One region of the Paenibacillus hebaui genome, then DNA from elsewhere that is predicted to be linked to it. Evidence: riboswitches for the same ligand, from Rfam matches in the RefSeq annotation. Region 1 holds a riboswitch; the other holds the start of a gene.
The links. Region 1 has a riboswitch for FMN ahead of ACR32F_RS17760 (DMT family transporter). Riboswitches for the same ligand answer to the same signal wherever they lie in the genome.
Positions count from the first base shown of each region.

Region 2: linked by a shared signal. The riboswitch ahead of ribD (bifunctional diaminohydroxyphosphoribosylaminopyrimidine deaminase/5-amino-6-(5-phosphoribosylamino)uracil reductase RibD) and the one ahead of ACR32F_RS17760 (DMT family transporter) in region 1 are both predicted to bind FMN.

Region 1 covers NZ_CP196836.1:4,025,137-4,028,261, reverse strand. The annotation lists gene ACR32F_RS17760 (DMT family transporter) at 395-1,375, opposite strand; FMN riboswitch at 1,520-1,673, opposite strand; gene ACR32F_RS17755 (DinB family protein) at 1,757-2,257, opposite strand; gene ACR32F_RS17750 (CGNR zinc finger domain-containing protein) at 2,399-2,950, shown strand; gene ACR32F_RS17745 (amidohydrolase family protein) at 3,072-3,125, shown strand, end outside.
Region 2 covers NZ_CP196836.1:4,622,167-4,625,291, reverse strand. The annotation lists gene ACR32F_RS21015 (peptidylprolyl isomerase) at 124-555, shown strand; FMN riboswitch at 703-867, shown strand; gene ribD (bifunctional diaminohydroxyphosphoribosylaminopyrimidine deaminase/5-amino-6-(5-phosphoribosylamino)uracil reductase RibD) at 1,224-2,327, shown strand; gene ribE (riboflavin synthase) at 2,370-3,038, shown strand; gene ACR32F_RS21000 (bifunctional 3,4-dihydroxy-2-butanone-4-phosphate synthase/GTP cyclohydrolase II) at 3,090-3,125, shown strand, end outside.

The DNA.
Region 1 (3,125 bases):
CTCTCTGAATATAGTTCATCGTTTATTCCATATGTCATCGTACCATCGGAACAGACAAAAGACAAAAGACAAAAGACGAATAGTCGCCTGTGAACCAACTATGCAGCTCGATGTGAATAGCTAAGATGAAAACCAAGGATCGGAGGGTTAGGTGGTTCAAAGTTCGGATAGTCTTGATAGAAGGTTCGACAGATAAATGGAAGGTCCTATAGATAAATCGAAAGACAGATAGTTAAATAAGAGTAAGATCAAGCCGATGTTGATCATATATCCAATGATAGATTACAGATCAATCATTGGATATACGATCATTACTTACAAAAAAGCACTGCTCATCCATTTCGATGTGCAGTGCTTTTAGTTTTATATTTTAGCCACCAAACAATATATTCACTTATTCTGTTCGCAGCTTCGGTGCTGCATCAGCTGCTGTCGCTGAGCGTTCCTGCTGCCTGGAGATGGCGAAGAGGGCTACCCAGATCAGGATGAAACCAAGCAACTGCTCCCAGGTAATGAGCGTACGGAAGGCAATCCAGTTGACCAATACACCCGCCATTGGGAAGCTAAGTTCCGCGAGGGTTGCAACCGAAGCCTTGGTTGAGGACAGACCTTTATAATACAATAGAAGACTGAGCAAGCCTGGCAACAAAGCCTGACCGAGAATATTGAGGATCACAGCAGCCTGTTCACCTGTTCCGGATGGAAGTGTCCATGGAGCACCTTCGTTCCATGTCATAAAGATCAGGAGCGGCAGAGCGACGACGAAGCGAAGGGAAGTGACCGTTTCGTAACGCGCCTGACCAAGCATCAGTCGGCCCATAACGGTTGAACCTCCCCATAAGGCTGCGGCCCCCAGAGATAACAGGCTGCCTGCATGAATCCAGTTGTCCCATTGACCAAGTGGCAGTGTGAAGCCGAATGTAAGCAGGTACGTTCCTGCCAGAGCGATGAAGAATAATCCGCCGAAGCGACGTGGCAACGTTTCTTTCAGTAATAGTTTTGCCAAAACAATAGCGAAGAGTGGTTGCATTTTTTGAAGCAACAGCACGGTATTCGGATCATTATGTGTAAGTGCCAATGTGAATAATACCGTCGCAAGCGCTGATCCTCCCCATGATATAAAGATCACGGCAATCCAGTGTCGTGCGCGCAGGTTTTTCAGATCAGCCCGGAATTTCCACAAGACGGGAATGGCTATAAGGCTGACGATAACATGTTCGACAAGTACAATCTGTGTGGATGTCATCGTGTGAAGTAAAATAATGCGGAAGAGTGGATCGACACCCCATAGGGCGGCTCCCAGAACAACTAGCCAGAAACCGGTATTACTTCGTTCCTTGCGATAAACCGTTGATGCAGATGATGTTTTTTCCATATTCAGGACTCCTTCGTCAGAACACGGAATCTTCAGTTGGCAAAATCGACAAAATCCCCCGTATTGGCATAAACCAAATAAACGGGGGACTATCCAAGGACATGCGTCAGGAAAGAGGCCTTCCCGTGAACGGCATGTCAATGTGTTGATCTTCTCTCATCCGGACTGTACCGTCGGCCTTGGATTCACACCAAGTCAGTCGCTGAATGTCCTTAGTTAAGTACAAACAGCGAGTCGCGGGCTGGTTCCGTAGAACATCACCGCCGGTTGGGAATTGCACCCTACCCCGAAGATCCTATTCAATTCGTTAGTATGTTAAACAAGCTGTAACATTAATAAGTTCATCTTATTCCTGTAAGCGCTAGCAGTTCAAGTGTTTTTTTAGAAAACGATAGTCCAGCTTCCCTGCTGTCTGCGGAGAAGGACAATCTGACCCGCATGATAGGCGTCATGAAGCATCCAACGGGCAATTGCTTGTGCCCATTTATCTTCGGAGTCCATATAAGTAGCTTCAAGCTCGGACTCCTCTAATGCCGCCAAGTGATTACGCAATTGCTGTGCCAACTGAGCTGTATCCTCCATAAGCGTATTCCAGCCGACTGTATTGGAAGGATCGCCGGAATGCCCAAAAGTAGATTCGTTGGAGTCCGCAGCGGGCACAGAAGAAGCATTGCCCTGAATCCGACATAACAAGCGATGATTGTAGTAATACATATGGTTAACCAACTGCCATATGCTTAGTCCTCCTGAAGGTGGAATCCAGGCCGCTTGTTCTGCTGTAAGTCCTTCCAGTGCCTTCGATAATGGAACAATCCAATTACATTGATCCCAAGAGTCATCTTTCTGAATCAGTAACACATCTAATGCTGTTGTCCTCGTCATTGCTTCATTCCACTCCTTAAATGTAATTGTAGTGTAACTAGCTAAAATGGTTCAATAAGGTTACACTTAATATAACACATTAAAGACGTGGTGTAACCTTCTTTTATAATATAAGGTAGTTACAACAAAACGGAGGCTTGTATGGACAGATTATGGACTGATTTCGTAAACAGTGATTATCATGATTGGCGTGGTGGGGATCGATCGGAGGACAGGCTCGGCAAGTCGAGCTGGCAGCAAGACTTTCTGAATCGATGGCAGCTTCACGCACCCGTTCCGGCTTCCTCGGAAGATGAATTCATGATGAGAAACGTTAGAAATGAAATGCTGGCTCTGGGAGCCCGCCTATCATCAGGCATATCAATAACTGATCAGGAACAGCAGTGGTTGAACTCCATTATGGAAGCTGGGAATGTGAAGAGAAGATTAACCTCAACCGAGCAGGGGATAAAAATTCAACTTATACCAGCAGAAGCTCATTGGCTTCAGGTCATGGCAGAGGTTGCTGCTGATATGGCAATGACTTTGGTGGAGGGGGAAGGAAGAAGGATACGAATCTGCGATAATACGGATTGTCGCTGGATGTTCTATGATGATACCCGCAGCAGAACGCAGAAGTATTGTGATGACAAGATGTGCGGGAATCTGATGAAGGTCAGAAGGTTTCGGGCGAAACGAAAATCCCAAAATTGACCATATTTAACTACAGCTATATAATGTATATATACTAGCGAAAAAATAGTCATAAGCAGCACAGATTTGTATGCAGGGTGTGATCGTCTTTTAAATTATAATTAGATGGGAGATGTATCTTGTGCAGACAAGCTATCTGTTGAAAAATGGCTGTGTGTTATCGATGGATGCTCGG
Region 2 (3,125 bases), 600 kb from region 1:
GCTGATTATTTTGCGATCAATCCCATTTCGGTGTACACTAAGAAAAGTGCTGTAAAGCTTGGCCCAGGGTCAATGCGTTCTGGCACCATTAACGATGGTCAATACGAAAGGAGTCATTTACATATGGCGAAACAAGCGAAAATTAAATTGGCAAACGGCGGAGAAGTTCTGATCGATCTGTTCGATCAAGAAGCTCCAAACACAGTAGCAAACTTTGAGAAACTGGCTAACTCCGGCTTCTACAATGGTCTTACATTCCACCGCGTTATCCCGGGCTTTGTAGCTCAAGGCGGATGCCCTAACGGTTCCGGTGCAGGCGGTCCAGGTTACACAATCAACTGTGAGATCAACCCGAACAAACATGAGCGCGGAACACTTGCTATGGCACATGCTGGCCGTAACACAGGCGGAAGCCAGTTCTACATCTGCTACCAACCGCAACCACATTTGGATGGACAACATACCGTATTTGGTAAAGTAACCAAAGGTATGGAGTTTGTTGACGCTCTTGAGGGTAAAGATAAAATGGAAACTGTTGAAGTTGTAGAAGCTTAATCGGGATCTCTATATGCAAACCGTTTCGCAATATGCGAGGCGGTTTTTTATTACACTATAACTTATTAAAAGTTAGTATCTGACAAAAAGGAACAAAAAATAATTGATTTTTTGGCATTAAAGTGCTAACATCCAATTAATAACGCAACGATCCTTCAGGGCAGGGTGTAATTCCCTACCGGCGGTGATGCAGCGTGTGAGGATATCTATCCAGCATGATCTGCAAAGTCCGTGACCTGTCTGCCTATGGCAGATGGCTGATCTGGTGCAATTCCAGAACCGACAGTATAGTCTGGATGGGAGAAGGAGAGGGTGCAGCCTTCATGGGCTGCATTCCGCAGTAGTGTTGCTGCACAGAATGGACGAGATTCCAATTTGTGCAGGAAGACCCGTTTATTTCGGCAATCTTCATACATATGCCACACCATAGAAGCTCTTTACCTGTAATTAAGTTCATTAAGGTATGTGTCTGCTTTCACTTGCCTGAAATGAGATTTAGGGCGAAGTGTTGCTGGCACTGTATCAATAGTACTGCTGGTGACACATGTCTCTCATCATCCCCATCGAACGGTTTGTTCGACGGGGATTTTTTATTTGATATAGAACATGCCTCTCTCTGTTGGAAGGGAGGTCAATAACTTAGATTTTAAACCGTGGGGTGAACGGACTTGGAAATGATTAATGATGAATTTTATATGGCACTGGCTCTGGATATGGCAGAACGGGCACAAGGACAGACTGGAATTAACCCGGTCGTAGGATGTGTAATTGTGAAAGAAGGCCGCATTGTAGGTCTGGGGAGTCATCTGAAACGGGGTACGGGCCATGCTGAGGTACATGCACTTAATATGGCAGGCAGTGACGCTAAGGGGAGTACAGCGTACGTTACACTCGAACCTTGCAGTCATTATGGTAAGACACCTCCATGCAGCGAACGTTTGATTCACGAGAAAGTGAAACGTGTCGTAGTATGCTGCGAAGATCCGAATCCGCAAGTATCCGGCAGAGGCATAAGCATGCTCCGTCAACAAGGAATAGAAGTTGAAGTTGGCGTTCTAAGAGAGCGTGGAAGACGGATGAACGAAAAATTCATTAAATATATTACAACGGGTTTACCCTTCGTGACTTTAAAGACAGCTTCCACATTAGATGGGAAGATCGCTACCCGCAGCGGAGATAGCAAATGGATCTCCAACGAGTCTGCTCGTGAGATTGTGCATGCCCTTCGTCATCGCCATCAAGGAATTATGGTTGGTGTGGACACGGTAATAGCGGACAATCCGGAGCTGACGACTCGTATGCAGGTGGAAGGTATTAGCCCTGTACGTATCGTGGTGGATTCCAAGCTGCGTCTTCCTGTTGGTGCCAAAATGGTCAAGGACGGCCTTGCACCAACTTGGGTACTTACAACGGATGAGGCTAGCCCTGAAGCGGCTGAGCGTCTGGAGGCCTACGGTGTGGAAATTATACGCTGTGGTCCTGGACCACGTGTAGATCTGCTAAACGCACTCAGTAAGCTGGGTGAGCGCGAGATCGGTTCGATCCTGCTCGAAGGTGGGGGTACACTGAATGGGGCGATGCTCGAAGCGCGGTTAGTTGATCGGTTGCTTATGTTCATTGCTCCCAAAATCGTCGGAGGGTACGATACACCGGGCAGTTTCCGTTTCGAGGGTGTGGAACGCATGAATCAAGCGGTTCAATTGAATCAGCTGGAAGTTGAGCAAGTTGGAGATAATATCAGCATTGGTGGAATTCCGGTTTGGCCTGAATAGTAGAACTTTTTGGATAAAGAAATGAACAAGGGAGGCGGCAGCATGTTTACCGGTTTGGTGGAAGAAGTCGGTCAGATCCGGCGGATAGGTCGGAAAGGCGAAGCAATGGTCCTGAATATCGGAGCTTCCGCCATCATGGATGATCTGAAGATTGGTGATAGTGTGGCTGTAAACGGGGTATGCTTAACCGCGACAACGCTTGAGGGTGGAGGTTTTACCGCTGATGTGATGCCCGAAACGTATCGTCATACCAACCTCAGTCAGTTGCAATCCGGCAGCAGAGTAAATCTGGAGCGAGCCATGCTGTCAGGCGGCCGATTTGGCGGACATATCGTTCAGGGCCATGTCGATGGTACTGGCGTGATTGGCAGCATTACACGTGACCAGAATGCAGTTGTGTTCGAGATTAAACCTGATGACAGTCAGTTGTTCAAATATTTGATACCCAAAGGATCGGTTACACTGGACGGTATCAGTCTTACAGTTGTGCATACCTCACAGATGGCATTCACCGTTTCGATCATTCCCCATACCATTGGTGAGACTGTACTTGAAGTCAAAAAGACGGGCGATACGATCAATATTGAGTGTGATATTTTGGGGAAATATGTGGATCACCTGCTTCACTACGGGAAGGGACATCAGGATACCGGTGGAGGCAAGCCACGAAGCATCAGTGAGGATTTTCTCTCAAATCATGGATTTGCATAACGAACAATAAGCAAAGAAAATATAACTGAAATGGAAACTGGAGGTGGACGTATGTCAGATCAATCCATTCTGAACCCTATAGAGGAA